One region of the Pseudoduganella sp. genome, then DNA from elsewhere that is predicted to be linked to it. Evidence: predicted binding sites of a transcription regulator. Region 1 holds the regulator's gene; each other region holds the start of a gene.
The links. Region 1 encodes sigma-54, which starts transcription at its own class of promoters, with help from an activator protein. Its sites were predicted from a motif close to TGGCANGNAANCTGCTTT; they were not measured.
Positions count from the first base shown of each region.

Region 2: the regulator sigma-54 is predicted to act here: its motif matches at 3,729-3,746, upstream of ACE3TQ_RS01465 (PEP-CTERM sorting domain-containing protein).
Region 3: the regulator sigma-54 is predicted to act here: its motif matches at 1,518-1,535, upstream of ACE3TQ_RS16940 (PEP-CTERM sorting domain-containing protein).

Region 1 is NZ_JAYSCO010000009.1:22,005-27,685, reverse strand. It holds gene lptA (lipopolysaccharide transport periplasmic protein LptA) at 1-428, shown strand, start outside; gene lptB (LPS export ABC transporter ATP-binding protein) at 431-1,186, shown strand; gene ACE3TQ_RS06405 (RNA polymerase factor sigma-54) at 1,196-2,683, shown strand; gene hpf (ribosome hibernation-promoting factor, HPF/YfiA family) at 2,751-3,110, shown strand; gene ACE3TQ_RS06395 (enoyl-CoA hydratase/isomerase family protein) at 3,187-4,272, shown strand; gene ACE3TQ_RS06390 (Lrp/AsnC family transcriptional regulator) at 4,269-4,730, shown strand; gene ACE3TQ_RS06385 (metal-dependent hydrolase) at 4,727-5,681, opposite strand, start outside.
Region 2 is NZ_JAYSCO010000002.1:99,275-104,955, reverse strand. It holds gene ACE3TQ_RS01485 (hypothetical protein) at 78-842, shown strand; gene ACE3TQ_RS01480 (hypothetical protein) at 839-1,342, opposite strand; gene trmB (tRNA (guanosine(46)-N7)-methyltransferase TrmB) at 1,480-2,160, shown strand; gene ACE3TQ_RS01470 (DMT family transporter) at 2,150-3,058, opposite strand; gene ACE3TQ_RS01465 (PEP-CTERM sorting domain-containing protein) at 3,111-3,674, opposite strand; gene ACE3TQ_RS01460 (helix-turn-helix domain-containing protein) at 3,901-4,875, shown strand; gene ACE3TQ_RS01455 (hypothetical protein) at 4,971-5,681, shown strand, end outside.
Region 3 is NZ_JAYSCO010000036.1:34,583-40,263, reverse strand. It holds gene ettA (energy-dependent translational throttle protein EttA) at 1-549, opposite strand, end outside; gene ACE3TQ_RS16940 (PEP-CTERM sorting domain-containing protein) at 688-1,488, opposite strand; gene ACE3TQ_RS16935 (hypothetical protein) at 1,609-2,424, opposite strand; gene rarD (EamA family transporter RarD) at 2,574-3,455, opposite strand; gene ACE3TQ_RS16925 (GNAT family N-acetyltransferase) at 3,452-3,886, opposite strand; gene ACE3TQ_RS16920 (potassium transporter Kup) at 4,008-5,681, shown strand, end outside.

The DNA.
Region 1 (5,681 bases):
CCGGGGGCGTGACGCTGACGCGCGGCACGCTGGCGATGACGGCGCAGCGCGCCTTCGTCAAGCAGACGCCGGAAGGCTACAAGCACGTCACCCTGTTCGGCGAAGGCAAGAAAGCCACTTTCCGCCAGAAGCGCGACGGCGCCGGCGACCTGTGGGTGGAAGGCGATGCTGAACGCATCGAGTACGACGAGCAGGCCGAGATGGTGAAGATGTTCAGCAAGGCCTCGATCCGCCGCATTGAAGGCGGCAAGCAGAACGACGAAGTGCAGGGCGAATTCATCTCCTACGACAGCCGCAAGGAGTTCTTCAGCGTGCGCAACAGCGCCACCGGCGAAAGCAAGCCGGGCGGCGGCCGCGGCACCATGGTGATCCAGCCTTCGCGCACCGAACCTCCGGCAACCCCGCCTGCAACGCAAGAGAAAAAATAAGCATGGAAGCGAATACCTGCGCCAGCACGCTGGTCGTGCGCGGCCTCCAGAAATCCTACGGCAAGCGCCAGGTGGTGCACGACGTGTCGCTGCAAGTCGATTGCGGCGAAGTGGTCGGCCTGCTGGGCCCGAACGGTGCCGGCAAGACCACCTCCTTCTATATGATCGTGGGCCTGGTGGCGTCCGACGCCGGCACCATCGACATTGGCGGCACCGACGTTTCCAGCCTGCCGATCCACAAGCGCGCCACCCTGGGCATTTCCTACCTGCCGCAGGAAGCATCGGTGTTCCGCAAGCTGACGGTGGAGGAGAACATCCGCGCCGTGCTGGAAATCCAGCAGGTCGACGGCAAGCCATTGAGCAAGGCCGACATCGACCAGCGCCTGGAAGCCCTGCTGGCTGACTTGCAGATTGAAAAGCTGCGCGAAAACCAGGCCCTGTCGCTCTCGGGCGGCGAGCGGCGCCGGGTGGAGATCGCGCGTGCCCTGGCCACCAACCCGCGCTTCGTGCTGCTGGACGAACCGTTTGCCGGCGTCGACCCGATCGCCGTGATCGAAATCCAACGTATCGTACGTTTCCTGAAGGAGCGCAATATCGGTGTCCTGATCACCGACCATAATGTGCGTGAGACCCTTGGTATTTGCGACCGCGCCTACATCATTAACCAGGGCGCCGTGCTGGCCTCGGGCCGACCGGACGATATCATCGCCAACGAATCCGTGCGCCGGGTCTACCTCGGCGAACACTTCCGCATGTAAGCGAAGGCCATGAAACAGACACTGCAACTGCGAACCTCGCAACACCTGGCGCTGACGCCGCAGCTGCAGCAGTCGATCCGCCTGTTGCAGCTATCGACGCTGGAGCTGCACCAGGAACTGGAGCAGCTGCTCAGCGACAACCCGATGCTGGAGCGCCTGGACGATCCGCTCGACCACTCGGTGCGCCTGCTGGCCGATGGCGCCATCAGCCAGGGCGCCGGCAACGATGCCGTGGCCACGCCGGAGGCCCCGGCCCCGGATGGCGCGGATGGCCCCGCCGCCGCCGCCGAAGGCGATGCATACGAAGCCGGCGACGGCGACAGCATCGGCAACGGCAGCGACGACACCGACTGGAGCGCCAGCGCCGGCAGCAAGTCGGCCGACGACGAAGACAGCCGCCCGCAGCTGGAAGCTTCCGGCTGCACCCTGCGCGAACACCTGCTGGAACAGATGCGCGTCACCGTGCAGGAGCCGCGCGACCGCGCCCTGATGGAGATGGTGATCGACGCGCTGGACGAAAACGGCTACCTGGAAGAGCCGCTGGAAGAAATCCTCGAGCGCCTGCCGCCCGAGCTGGAAATCGAACTGGACGACCTGCGCTGCACCCTGGTGCTGCTGCAAAGCTTCGACCCGCCCGGCGTGGGCGCGCGCAATGCGTCCGAGTGCCTGGCGCTGCAAATCAAGCGCATGCCCGGCGTGCCGCTGGTGACGCGCCGCATGGCCCTGACCATTGTCGAAAAGCACCTGGCCTGGTTCGCGCAGCGCGAGTTCACCAAGCTGAAGAAAGCGCTCGACTGCGACGATGAAGACTTGCGCGAGGCGCAGGCCGTGATCCGCCAGTGCAACCCGCACCCGGGCGCCGAGTTCGACTGCGGCGAATCGGACTATGTGGTGCCGGACGTGATCGTGAAGAAGGGCCGCGGCGGCTGGGTGGTATCCCTGAACAACGACGTGGTGCCGCGCCTGCGCGTGAACGCGCTGTACGCCAACCTGCTCAAGCAGGGCAAGAGCGAATCGCAGATGAACGGCCAGCTGCAGGAAGCCAAGTGGCTGATCAAAAATATGCGCCAGCGCTTCGACACCATCCTGCGCGTGGCGGAAGCGATAGTAGAACGACAAAAGAATTTTTTCAGCCACGGCGCGGTGGCGATGCGCCCCCTTGTGTTGCGTGAAATAGCTGATACACTGGGACTACACGAGAGCACTATTTCCCGTGTTACAACTCAAAAATATATGCTCACCCCGCATGGCATGTTTGAGTTGAAATATTTCTTTGGCAGCCACGTCGCGACCGAAGCCGGGGGTGAGGCTTCCTCGACTGCGATACGGGCGCTGATTGTGCAATTGACAGGAGCAGAAGACCCTAAAAATCCTTTATCCGACAGTAAGATTGCGGACATGCTGGGAGAACAAGGCATGGTGATTGCGCGACGGACTGTTGCCAAATATCGAGAAGCGTTGAAAATCCCTCCGGTAAGCCTCCGCAAATCTTTGTAGTGCATGGGTTCCTCTGTGCGCCATGGCGTGCACGAACTCGAGAGCGACATCATCTTTAGGAGTGTGTATGAATCTCACCATCAGTGGACATCATGTCGAAGTGACCCCAGCCATCCGCGAATACGTGCAGAACAAGCTGGAACGAGTCAAGCGCCATTTCGATCAAGTAATCGATATTGCTGTCATCCTGACTGTAGATAACCTCACCGAGAAAGAGAAACGCCAGAAAGCGGAAATCAACCTGCGCATGTCTGGCAAAACTGTATACGTCGAAAGCCTGTCGCAAGACCTCTACGCCGCCATCGACACCCTGATCGATAAACTGGATCGCCAGGTCATGAAGTACAAAGACCGTGTGCAGAACCATAACCATGCGGCCATTAAGCACTTCCCGGACACGTACGAAGCACCACCCACCGCCATGTAAAGGACTGGCCGTGTAAGCACACCAAAGGGCGCAATTGGCGCCCTTTTTTGCGCCCGTCGTGCGTTAAAATATTTGCATGAGCGAATACGTCCACACCCAGATCACGAACGGCACCGGCTTCATCACGCTGGACCGACCCAAAGCCCTCAACTCGCTGTCCCTCGACATGGTGCGCGCGATGACGCAGGCCCTGCTGGCCTGGCGCGACGATCCCGCCGTGGCGGCCGTGGTGGTGCGCAGCAGCAGCGAACGCGCGCTGTGCGCCGGCGGCGACATCCGCTTCTTCCACGACGTGGGCCGTGCCAATCCGCAAGGCGGCAGCGCGCTGCTGGAAGACTTCTTCACCGAAGAATATGCGCTGAACCATTTGATCCATTTCTACCCCAAGTCTTATGTGGCGCTGATGGATGGCGTGGTGATGGGCGGCGGCATGGGCATTGCCCAGGGCGGCCCGGACTGTGGCGTGCGCATTGTCACCGGCCGTACCAAGATGGCCATGCCGGAAGTGAATATCGGCCTGTTCCCGGACGTGGGCGGCAGCCATTTCCTGTCGCATGCGCCGGGCCAGCTGGGCATGTGGCTGGGCCTGACCGGCCTGACCGTGGGCGCCGCCGACGCGCTCTACCTCGACCTGGCCGACTACTTCGTGCCGGAGACGGAACTGGCCGCGCTGACCGCTCTGGTCGAGTCCACGCCCGGCACATCGCTGCGCGATGCGATCGCGGTGTTCGCCGGCCCGCACAATGCCTTTGCCGGCGACAGCGAACTGGAAAAGCAGCGCGCCCTGATCGATCGCCATTTCGCCGCCGGCAGCGTGCCCGCCATCATGGAATCGCTGCGCGGCGACAGCAGCCCGTTTGCGCAGAAGTCGCTGAAAGCCATGGAGCTGCGCTCGCCGCTGATGATGTGCGTGACGCACGAGCTGCTCAGGCGCGGCGCCGCGCTGAACGTGGCCGACTGCCTGCGCATGGAGCGCAACCTGGTGCGCCGCAACTTCGAGCATGGCGAGATCTTCGAAGGCGTGCGCGCGCTGGTGATCGACAAGGACAACCAGCCGCGCTGGAATCCCGCCACGCTGGCCGAGGTCACGCCGGAGATGGTGGCGCGCTTCTTCGAGCCTTGCTGGCCGGCCTGGGCGCACCCGCTGCGCCACCTGGCATGAGGGAGCTGGACCGGATCGACCGCGGCATCCTCAATATCCTGCAAGACGATGCCAGCACGCCCCTGCGCGAAATCGCGGAGCGCGTGCATTCTTCCGTCGCCACCTGCCAGCGCCGCATCGAGAAGCTGCGCGCCGATGGCGTGCTGGTGAAGGCCGTGGCGCTGGTGGACCGCGTGCTGGCAGGACGCCCGCTGACGGTGTTCGTCTCGATCGAACTGGAAAAGCAGAATACCGATATCCTCAAGCAGTTCGAACAGCGCATGCGGCTGCAGCCGGAAGTGATGTCCTGCTACGAAGTGGCGGGCGAATTCGACTTCCACCTGATCGTCACGGTGGAATCGATGGAGGAGTACAGCAACTTCACCCGGCGTGAATTCACCTCGCACCACAACGTCGTCAACGTGAAGAGCCTGTTCGCCATGAACTGCTCCAAGTTCGAGACCAAGCTGACGCTCTAAGCGTCCCCGCGCACCTGCTCGAAGAACGTGGCGGGCGCCGGCGCAATGACGACCTTGCCCGGCAAGGCCTGCTGGAGGAAGTTCGCCACCGCATCCTCCGCAGCGCGATGCTGCAGCAAGGCCAGTGTCAGCGCCTCGCGCTGCGCCAGCAGGAAGCGGTAGTAGCGGTTGCCGTGCGGCCCGTAGATTTTCACTTGCTCGATCGCGGCCAGCGGGATGCGCTCCACGGATTTCCTGAAGCCTGGATTGGCGAACAGCAGTGCGCCGGCGTGCAGCGCCACGATAGGCGCGCCGTCCGGGCCGCTGCGGCGCAGCTGGAAGTAGCGCACCATGCCCATCACCGCGATCACTCCTATCGAGCCAAGCAGCCGGCCGTCGCCGGCGATATGCCAGGCCACAAGCAGCACAAACGTGGCGCCGTAAATGGTCGCCTCGCGCGCCTTGTCGATGGGCTGGAAGACGCCGTGCGGAGTGGCGTGGAAAGCCGGTGGGCGTGTCCGCAGTGCATAGGCGGCCAGCATCGTCGCAAGGCAGGGCAGCCAGACCCACAGCAGCTCGGAGCGGAGCACCACCAGGCCGCGCGGCCCGAAGAAGGTCTCCAGCGTCAGCGGTGAAACCCGGATCACCTGCAGCGGGAAGAAAAGCCTTTGCTCGCTGAGCGGCCACCACAGCGCCGCGCCCAGTCCTCCGGTGGTCAGCATGTCCAGCAGCGGATGCGATACGCAGGCCAGTGCCACGAAAGCCATGGCGACCCAGCGCTTCGCCCGCAGCCACGGCGCGGCCAGCGCAGCCAGGGCGCCCAGCGCCAGGGCAAACGCCAACGAATGCGACGCGCCGCGATGGCCGAACTGGTGCGCATAATCGATGCCAAGCCGGAAAGCGACAACGTCAAGGTCGGGCACGATGGATGCCAGCATGCCGACGGCCAGCAGCCTGCGCGAGATCCGCCCC
Region 2 (5,681 bases), on a different contig from region 1:
CAGCTCTGTGACTTTTCGAGAGAAACAGGTGATGAATTTCCGTTAACCTCGGCCAGTCGTGACCAGATGGGAATTCAATGAAAACACTGTTGTCGGTAATCGCTGCCGTGGCACTCCTGGGGGGCAGCCATTGGTACCTGATGAATGAACCCGCATTCCAGTCAGTCAAACAGGCGCTGTTTGACTCCCGCATTGGCGATCAATTTGCGGAAGGTATCCATACCCTGGTGATTTATCGATACAGCTCCAAGGTCTTTAGCTCCGAAAATGAGCGCGAACAGATCGTGAATGGATGTCGTCGCTATTTCCTCTACGCGCAAGGGCGGCGCGAGCACCGCTTCCTGCAGGTCACCATGCGGCTGGATGTAAGCAACGATCGCGGCTGGCGCATTGTGAGCATTCGGGACGCGGATGAATCGGAGGCGGCATGCAAACCCGGTCTCAGGTCGGCATATACCGCCGCGCAGGTACGCGGCTGGATGGATGACCTCACGACGTCGCCGGACAGCCAGCAAGCGGCCTTGGACAAGTTGTCCTTGCTGGAGGGGACGGGAGAGGGGTACCTATTCCGCTACCTCGAAGACCCCCGGCGACTGGCGGATAGGCAGTTGCGTTTCCTGAATACGCGGCCGGGAGCTGTAAGGCCGCACTATATGGTCGAAGCCAGCACGGTGCAGGAGGCGATGTTGCGCTACCTTTGCTGGCAATCCGATGTCTGCAATCCGCAATTGCCGGCAGGCGAGCTGGTGGCGGCGCGCAAGCAGCTGCTGGCCTATTGCCGCAAAGATGAAGCTTGCGCCGCGCGGGCCATGCTGCACATGGTGGCGGCGCCCGATGTTTAGGCGAGGTTGATGTCGAGCAGCACGGCGTACGACAGGCGCTTGCCTTCGTACAGGTGGCCGCCGCGGATCACGGCATCGGACGAAGTGAGCTGGCCGCTGATCTCGTGCCGGGCCAGCATGGCGCGGAAGGCCAGCGCGTCTTTCGGTGCCAGGTAGCCCACCATCTGGTTGTTGAGGAAGACCGCCACCGCCTTGTCCTCGTAGGGATTGTTATCGTCCGGCAGCAGCAGTGCCTTGTGGTGGGCGTCGGCCGGGGCATCGCCATGCTGGCCGGCCAGCGCGTGGATGGTGTCCGAGTAGCGCGACTCTCCCAGCACTTCCAGCTGGAAGCGGCCCTCGTCGCTCCAGTGGTGCACCGGTTCGCCTTGCGGCAGCGGGGTGTAGGAGCCGCCCGCCGGCTTGCCGCTTGGCGCCGGGGCTGCCTTGGGGCCGCCCTTGAGCAGGAAATACAGCGTGACCAGTGCCAGGATGATGATGACGATATTCAGTGCGAGGGCCATAAAAGGGAGCTTCCAGGGTTGCGTGACCCGCTATTATCGCAGGCCGCCGCGTAAAGGGCGAATAGGCTGCAATGGTATAATCGCCCCTTTTCCTTGCACGTTTAGCCATGTCTTCCGAAACCACGCCAAAGGGCAAAATGCTCTATGACCCGACCGAACACCGCATCCGCAGCTTTGTAACGCGCGCGGGACGCCTGTCCACGGCACAAGAGCGTGCGCTGAAGGACTTCGGGCCACAATTCCTGATCGAACACAAGAAAGAGGCGCTCGACTTCGAGCAGACTTTCGGCCGCAAGGCGCCGGTCGTGCTGGAAATCGGCTTCGGCATGGGCGGCACCACGGCGCACATCGCCAAAGTGATGCCGGAGAAGGACTTCATCGGCGTGGAAGTGCACACTCCCGGCGTGGGCAGCCTGCTCAAGATGATTGGCGAGGAAGGCATTCCCAACCTGCGCGTGATCCAGCATGACGCGGTGGAAGTGCTGCGCGACATGATCCCGGCCGGCTCGCTGGCGGGCGTGCATATCTACTTCCCCGACCCTTGGCACAAGGCGCGCCACAACAAGCGCCGCCTGATCCAGGCGCCATTCGTGAAGACCCTGTGCGAGCACCTGGCGCCGGGCGGCTACATCCACCTGGCCACCGACTGGGAAGACTACGCAGTGCAGATGCTGGAAGTGCTGTCCGCCGAACCAGCGTTGCAGAACACCGCCGACGGCTACGCGCCGCAGCCAGCCTACCGCCCGCTGACCAAGTTCGAAAACCGCGGCCTGAAACTGGGCCACGGGGTGTGGGACCTGGTGTTCGTCAAGAAGTGATTTTTGCGCCGGCGGGCGCACCCGCCGGTTTGCGTGCTGGCATAAAGGCCAGCAGATTCCCCCCGATGACCAGCAGCAGTCCGGCCAGCGCCAGGCTGCTCCACTGGTAGCCTTCGAAGAAGGTCGACACCGTCAGCGCCACCACCGGGAACAGCACCGTGCAGTAGGCCGCGCGGTCCGGCCCGATCCTCCCCACCAGCAGCAGGTAAGCCGTGAAGGCGATCACCGATCCGGGCACGGCCAGGTAGAGCAGTGCGCCGACGTAGCGCGCGCTTGGGTCGAAGGTGAACGGCATGCCAAGCAGCAGGGCACCGAGCGTGAGGATGGTGGCGCCGCACAGCATGGCCCAGGCATTGGTCAGCCATGGCTGCATGCCCAGCGCCTGCATGCGGCTGGAGAGCAGGTTGCCGGTCGAGAAGCACAAGGTGCCCAGCAGCGCCAGGCCCAGGCCGGCCAGCATGCCGCTGTCGTTCCAGTGGCCATGCATGGAGGGCAGGAACAGCATCACGATGCCGGCCAGCCCCAGCACCGCGCCGCCCAGCACTTGCGGGCGGATCGGGCGTTGCATGAACAGGCGGCCGTTGATGGCGTTCCAGATCGGTGCGGTGGAAAACACCACGGCCACCAGGCCGCTCGGCACCCACATGGTGGCGTAGTAGAAGCACAGGAAGTTACAGCAGAACAGGGCCAGGCCTTGCGCCAGCAGGTAGCGCCACGCCGTGCGCGGCGGCAGCATCGGCTGGCGGCGCGCGAGCAGGATCAGCATCAGCACCAGCGCGGCGATCCAGAAACGGTAGGCGATCGAGACCGGCGCCGGCACCACGCCCAGTTGGAATTTGATCGCGATCCAGGTGGTGCCCCAAATGAGCACCGTAGTCAGGTAGAGGGACAGGTTCATAGTGCTGCCAGTGTGCCGCGCCGCGCACACTGGCAGTTGTCTGGCCTTGCGCTTAGTTGCGGCGGCGCGCCAGGCCCAGCGCCGCCAGGCCCAGGCCGAGCAGGGCCAGGCTGCCGGGCAGTGGCACCTGGCGCGTTGGCGCGTCGTTGACGTTGATTTCGGAAATGCCGACGCCTTGCGTGCCGCCATCCTGGTCGATATTGAAGACCACCGAGGTCACATTGCCCATGCCGGCCACGGCCAGCGTGCCGAGCCCGGACAGGACTTGCGTGGCGCCGTTGGAGCCGGTCAGCGTGAGCGAGCTGGCGCCGTCGCTGTAGCCGGCAATGTTCACGTTGAGCAGGCTGAAGCTGGCGCCGAAGAAGTCGAGCACCCAGCTCACATCATCGCCATTCGAAAAGCTGTTGTGGATGCCGATGTCGCCCAGGAAGCCGGGGTCGTAATGGTCGCCGGCGCGCACCATGCGCAGGCGGAAGCCGTCCTCGGTGTAGGTATCGAAGACCACCGAGCCGTTCAGGTTGGCATGCGTGCCGCTGGTCATGTCCAGCGTGACCGGGGCTGCTTGTGCTGCGGAGAAGCAAAGTGCAAGGGCTGCAAGGCAAGCGAGCTTCTTCATCGACCTTCCCCTTTCATCATAATAGTTCTGTTGGCAGTATTGCCGTCGCGACAAGATGCAAGTTTCATGCCCCGCGCCAACAAGTCACTGATTCGCAGGGTTATTTGGTTTCAGCCCGGGCAGCCATGTAAATTTTCCCGACAGGGCTGGGCCCGCATTGTCTGGCCTTGCGCATATCTTGCCGGCACGCCGGCAAGCGCACGGGGCGCGTGCTAGACTTTTCGGCGTGAAGCCTTCGACCGCACCCTCCGAGCAAGCCAAAGCACCACGCCAGCGCGCGGGAGCCGCCGCGCGCGCGGCGCTGGCGGCGCAGCCGGGCGACGCGATGTCGCATGCGGTATTCCGCACCATGTCCGGCACCGACGCCACGCTGGAGCGCTTCGCCTGGCTGGGCGACGGCCTGGCGGCGGCGGTCTGGCAGCGCAATACGCCGGAGGCGCTGACCGAGTACCGCCAGCCGGGCCATCACACCCTGTCCTGCTACCTGGGCGGCGGCTACAGCGTGGAGCGCGAGGGCTTGCCGGGGCAGTATGGCGCGCCCGAGCGCCTTTGCTCGCTGCCCGACTGGCATGAGTCGGAGTGGGTGGTGCGCGGCCAGCTGCGTATGCTGCATGTCTACTTCATGCCCGGGCATTTCACGCAGCGTGCGGTGGCGGAGCTGGACCGCGAGCCGCGCGAACTGACTTTGCAGGACCGCACCTACTTCGAGAACGAGCGCCTGGTGCGCCTGTGTGGCGCCTTGCTGGAGCAGCCGTGGCAGGATGCCGACCAGCTGCTGCGCGCCAACGAGATCACGCATGAAGCCTTGAGCGAGCTGCTGCGATCCCAGTCGGCCCTCAAGCCCGGCCAGCGCCTGCGCGGCGGCCTGGCGCCCCTGGTTAGGCGGCGCCTGCATGACTACATCGAAACCCACCTCGACCAGAACATCACACTGGGCATGCTGGCGCAGCTGGCCTGCATGTCGGAATTCCACCTGGCGCGCATGTTCCGCATCAGCTTTGGCATGCCGCCCTCGGCCTGGATCGCGGCACGCCGCATCGAACGCGCCCGCGGCCTGCTGCGCGCGGGAAGCCTGCCCTTGCAGCAGGTGGCGCAGGCCTGCGGCTATGCCGATGTAAGCCACTTCAGCCACCGCTTCAGTGCCGCGGTCGGCGCACCGCCGGGCCGCTACCGCCAGCTGCTGAGCGGCCTCAAGTCCTGATCCTATCGCGCCACCCCGCACGATAGCGGATGCTGCGCGCGTGCTTGCCGGGCTAAGTGCAGCATGGGCTTCCATGCCTACGCCGGGAGAATGCCATGCTCAAGTTCACCTCCATATTGCTAGCAGTGCTGCTATGGCCGGCGGGCGCCGTTGGCCAGGTAGCGCCCGCTTACCGTGCCACGCTGATTGCCGATTTCTGGGGCGATATGCACATCAACGATCAGGGTGTGATCGCGCTGACACGCTACGGCACGCCCTACACCTGGAGCCGCGGCACGGGCCTGACGCCCATCGCTACCGGTGCGGTCGATGTCCTGATACGCGGATTCAATAACGAGGGCACGGCGGTGGGCTCGGCCATGTGGCCGCCGCACAATGAGGAAATGACCTATTACCTGCCGGTGGCGTCGGTGCAGGGCGGGCCCTTTGAGCGCGTGAATGACTTTGGCCGCAGCGGCGGGGCGGCCGGCATCAACAACCACGGCACGATTGTCGGCGGTGTGCAAGGCGGCTTCGGGGACAGCTGGTACCGGCGCGGTTTCATGCAGCGCGACGGGCAGGATACACAGTTCGTCGACTTCATCCCGCAGGCGATCAACGATGCCGGCGCCATGGTGGGCGTGGGGCTGGAAAACGATGGCGCGACGATTGCCGGCATCAAGGTCTGGCGCGACGGCCAGCTGTCAACGCTGGAGGGCGTGCCGGGCGAGCGGCCCATGTTCATCAACCAGCGCGGGTGGATCGCCGGCACCACCGATGATTACCAGCCCTGGCTGTGGCGCGACGGCGCGCTGACGCAATTGTGG
Region 3 (5,681 bases), on a different contig from region 1:
CATGTCAGGCTTGGACAGCAGCAGCTTGCACAGCGCCACGCGGCGCTTTTCACCGCCGGACAGCACGCCGATCTTCTGTTCCCACGGCGGCAGGCGCAGCGCATCGGCCGCCATTTCCAGCTGCAGGTTCAGGTTGCCGCCGTCGGCCGCCGCGATGATGGCTTCCAGGCGCTCCTGCTCTTTCGCCAGCGCGTCGAAGTCCGCGTCCGGCTCGGCGTAGGCCGCGTATACGGCTTCCAGTTGCGATTGGGCGGAGAAAGCTTCGCCCAGGCCGGACTCCACCTCTTCACGCACGGTTTTTTCAGGATCCAGCTGCGGCTCCTGCGGCAGGTAGCCGATGTTCAGGCCCGGCATGGGGCGCGCTTCGCCCTGGATATCGGTATCGATGCCCGCCATGATTTTCAGCAGGGTGGATTTGCCGGAGCCGTTCAGGCCCAGCACGCCAATCTTTGCGCCCGGGAAGAAGGACAGCGAGATGTCTTTAAGGATCTGGCGTTTCGGTGGGACGATCTTGCCCACGCGGTTCATGGTATAGACGTAATTGGCCACGGTATGCGTTCTTGTCGATTCGTTTGGAAGGGCGACAGCATACGATAAAAGCCGTCGTCGCGGTAGTTTAGCGCATTGCGCCAGGCGATAAAAAAACCCGGCGCCGGGCCGGGTTTCTTGCGCATGCGCGGGCGGCGTTTAAGCCTTGCGGCGGCGCATGGTGGCCAGGGCCGCCAGGCCCAGGCCGGTCAGCAGCAGGCTGGTCGGCACCGGTACCGAAGCAGGCGCCTTGCCGTCGGCCGGGGTCGAGAGCTGCTGTGCCAGCAGGTCCAGCTTGAAGCCGTTCAGGTCGAACTTGCCCCAGGCATCGTAGACGTAGAAGCTGAGGATGCCATCCTTGGTCAGGTCGGCCAGCGCCTTGGCGTCCAGCGCCATGGAAACGCTCAGGTTACCGCTGTACGAAGTCTGCGAGGTGCGCTCGCTATCGTAGTACTTGGTCCAGCCCTGGCGGTCGTTGCCGCTCTTGTACCATGGGTTGGCATCGCGCTCGTAAGCGGAGGTCGAGGTTTGCAGGTCGGCCATATCGTAGGCCCAGGTGTTGCCCGCCAGGATCCACATCGTGTCGGCGACATCGTCCTTGTACTTATACGTGTAGTAGTCGGTCTTGGTGACATCGACCACCGAGCAGTTCACGTTGTTGCAATTGCCCGGCTTGGGGCGGGTGACCGTCGTCGTTTCACGGCCGTCGAAGGTGAACCCGTCGTACACCAGCGCCGCTTTCGAGTAGGCCGAAACGGTCAGTACACCGGAGAGGATGGAATTGCTGTCCAGGCTTTTACCACCGAGCAGGCTGTTGACGTTGAAATCGAACCATTTGCCCTGGCTCTGGGACAGCTGGCCGCTTGCCGAAACATTGCTGGTCAGGGACACCGGTGCGGCTTGCGCGCAGACCGAGATTACCAAAGCGGCGATACCTGCCAGGAATTTGTTGCTTACCATTATTTTTCTCCCGTGATGGAGCCAGGAAAGAAGCAAGGATCATGCCAAACGGCAATCAATCTTGCTTAAGTTCTTGTTTTCACGGGAGAAATTTAAAATTCCTAAGAGAAAATTATGTTTTTACTTTGATAATGGTGTAAAGTTTTCCGACACGCGCCGGCTGCGCGCCAGCGCGGCCAGGCCCAGGCCTGTCAGCAACAGGCTGCCTGGCAAGGGTATATCCGTCGAGCCGCCGCCCGACTTTTCCACCGTGAAATCCAGGCGCACGCTGTTGATATCAAAATGGCCCAGCGCCGACCAAATGTTCAGGCCCAGCACGCCATCGCTGCCCAGGTCGCCCAAAGCCACCGCGTCCAGCGCCAGGTTCACGCTGAGCGCGCCGCTGTAACCGCCCTGGTGATCGCGGTTGCGGTGACTGTAATAATGCAGCCCGGTCGCATTGGTGCCCAGCACAAAATCCTGCTTCGCTGCGCCATAGTCACCGTATTGCTCATGCCAGTCGGCGCTGTCGGAGCCGACACTATTACCCACGCGCACCCGCATGGTATCGGCCACCATGTCCATGTAATGCATGGTCATGTCGGCCGTGTTGTAGGTATCGGTCACGGTGCGGTTGCGGCAGCCGAGGAAGGGCAGGCAGACGCGCGTCGCGCGCTGGTTGCTGTCGGTTTGTACGTAGCCCGACGCGTCGAAGCCGGCAAAACCGAACACGCCCTGCGAATCGCCCAGCACAGTCAAGGTGCCCGACGTGATGCTGCTGCTGCCCAGCCCCAGGCCCGCCAGCAGGCTGTTGACGTTCAACTGCAAGGATTTGTTCTGGCCCAGGTGCAGATGGTCGCCCAGCGCCAGGGTGGTCGACAAACTAATGGGCGCCGCTTGCGCCGAGGCAGCGCCGATCAAGACCGCCACGCCCGCGAGTACCTTTTTGAACGCCATTGATTTCCTCCTGGTCAATTTAATGTCAATTGCGACAACAAAAGCAATTCACGTGCCGGGGAGATCAAGTGCTTGATTCTAAGAGGAAATTTAGTTTGTGACAGGGAAGTTAACGTGTTTCATTTAGCAAGTTGTAAAAATTGCCGACGTTAAGCATTCGACATTTTCCGGCTGCTCAGCCAGCCCTCCAGCATGTAAATTGCCAGCGCGCCCCAGATGAACAGGAAGCCCACCAGGCGATTGGAAGAAAACGCTTCGTGGAACACCCACACGCCGAGCAGCATCTGCAGCGAAGGCGACATGTACTGCAGCATGCCCAGCACCGACATCGGGATACGGCGCGCGCCCGCCGCAAACAGCAGCAAAGGAATCGCCGTGGTCGGGCCGGCCGCCGCCAGCAGCCAGCGCGTGGTATCCGACTCGGCATTCACGAACACGCTCTGGCCATGGAACACCAGCCAGCCCAGGTAAGCCACCGCCAGCGGGAACAGGATCAGGGTCTCGAACGACAGGCCTTCCAGCGCCGCCAGCGCGGCTGTTTTACGCAGCAAGCCATACGCACCGAAGCTCAGTGCCAGCACCAGCGCAATATACGGCACCTGGCCCGCCTGCCAGGTCAGCCAGGCCACGCCCGTCGCGGCCACGGCGATGGCCAGCCACTGGCCGCGGCGCAGCTTCTCTTTCAGCACCAGCATGCCCAGCAGCACATTGACCAGGGGATTGATGAAGTAGCCCAGGCTGGCATCGACCACATGGCCGTTGTTGACCGCCCAGATATACACAAACCAGTTGGCACTCAGCAGGAAAGCGCTGGCGACAAAGCTGGCCACCACTTTCGGCTGGCGCATCACTTGCGGCAGCCACTTCCACTGGCGCCGCACCAGCAGGACCAGCATCAGGAACACCAGCGACCAGGCCATGCGGTGGGCCAGGATCTCGGACGCCGGCACATCCTTGATAGCATGGAAATAGAGGGGGAACAGGCCCCAGGACAGGAACGCCCCGGCGGCGTACAGCATGCCGGTCTTCATGCCAGCTCCATATGCAGGAGCGGGAAGGGCTGGCCCTGGCCGTCCAGCGGCGAACGGCCGACGGTGCGAAAGCCCAGGTGCGCATAAAAGCCCACTGCCTGGGCATTTTGCTCGTTCACGCTGACTTTACGCGCGCCCAGCGTGGAGCGGGCAAACTCGGCCAGTGCGCGGCCGGCGCCGCCGCCGCGGCGCCCGGGCGCCACGAACAGCATGTCGATCTCGCCGTTGGCCGCCCCGAGGAACGCAAAAGGTGCGCCCGACTCATCGCGCAGGCAGTAAATTGGCGCGTAGCTGCTCATCAGCTCACGCACCAGGGGCACCAGGCGCTGGATGTCGGTTTCATTGAGGAAATCGTGGGTGGCACGTACGGCGGCTTCCCAGACCGCGAAGAGCTGTGGCGCGTCGGCGCTACTGGCTTTACTGATTTGCATGATTTTCTTTCCGTAAAGGAGGAAAATAGCACATTCGCGGTTTTTGCACCGGCCGCCGAAAAACTTGCAATTGGCCTAAGCTTGGCCTATTGTGCGATGCACCAAAACACATTTGGGTGAAATCTTGTCACAACATAAGAAAAGCAGCGTAGCGGCACTGACGCTGGCAGCCATTGGCATTGTCTATGGCGATATCGGCACCAGCCCGCTCTATACCCTCAAAACCGTCTTCGATCCTTCCCATGGCCTGGCGCTCAACCAGGCCAACCTGCTGGGCATCATTTCCCTGATTTTCTGGAGCCTGGCGCTGATCGTCTCGCTCAAGTACGTCAGCCTGGTGCTGCGCGCCGACAACCGCGGCGAAGGCGGCATCATGGCCCTGATGGCGCTGGCCCTGAACTCCGTGCACAAGGCCGCGCCGAAATGGCACTTCCCCCTGCTCCTGATCGGCACCTTCGGCGCCACCATGTTCTACGGCGACTCCGTGATCACCCCGGCCATTTCCGTGCTGGGTGCGATCGAAGGCCTGGAAGTGGCCGCCCCCGCGCTGGAAAAATGGGTGGTGCCGCTGACCATCGTCGTGCTGGTCACGCTGTACTCGGTGCAGCGCCACGGTACCGCCGGCATCGGCCGCTTCTTCGGCCCCATCATGACGCTCTGGTTTGCCGCGCTGGCCATCATGGGCGTGATCAATATCGTTGAAACCCCAGCCATCCTGGAAGCGCTCAACCCCTACCATGCCGCCGTGTTCATGCGCGAGAACGGCTTCATCGCCTTCGTCGCCCTGGGCGCCGTGGTGCTGGCGATTACCGGCGCCGAAGCGCTGTACGCCGACATGGGCCACTTCGGCAAAGGCCCGATCCGCCTGGCCTGGTTCTGGGTCGCCTTCCCGGCCCTCGTGTTGAATTACCTGGGCCAGGGCGCGCTGCTGATCCGCAATCCGGAAGCGATCAGCAACCCCTTCTACAACCAGCTTGGCGCCTGGAGCGTGTACCCGCTGGTCGTGCTGTCCACCGCCGCCGCCGTGATCGCCTCGCAGGCCACCATCTCCGGCACCTTCTCGATGACCAAGCAAGCCATCGCGCTTGGCATGCTGCCGCGCATGCGCGTGCAGCACACCTCGGAAAGCGAGATGGGCCAGATTTACATCCCGGTGGTCAACTGGCTGCAGCTGATCGTGGTGCTGATCGCCGTGGTCGGCTTCCAGAACTCGGACGACCTGGCCGGCGCCTACGGCATCGCCGTCACCGCGACCATGTTCGCCACCACCATCCTCACCTTCTTCGTGATCCGCTACCGCTGGCACCTGCCGCTGGTAGTGTGCTTCGGCGCCACCGGCTTCTTCATCCTGATGGACATCATGCTGTTCTCGTCCTCCGCGCTGAAGCTGTTCCACGGCGGCTGGTTCCCGCTGCTGCTCGGCACCGCCCTGTTCACCACCATGCTCACCTGGCGCACCGGGCGCGAGCTGGTGTTCAAGAACCTGGAAAAGCACGCCATCCCACTGGAAGATTTCCTGAACTCCCTGTTCATGGCGCCGCCCACCCGCGTGCCCGGCACCGCCGTCTTCCTGCGCGGCGAAAGCGACGGCGTACCGCACGCCCTGCTGCACAACCTGTCGCACAACAAGGTGCTGCACGAACGCGTGGTCTTCTTCACCGTGCACATCGTGGAAGAACCGTATGTCGCGCCCGAAGAGCAGGTGCGCGTCACCGCCCTGGGCCACGAGTGCTACCAGATCAACGTGCACTACGGCTTCAAGGACGAGCCCGACATGCCCGCCATCATGGCGCTG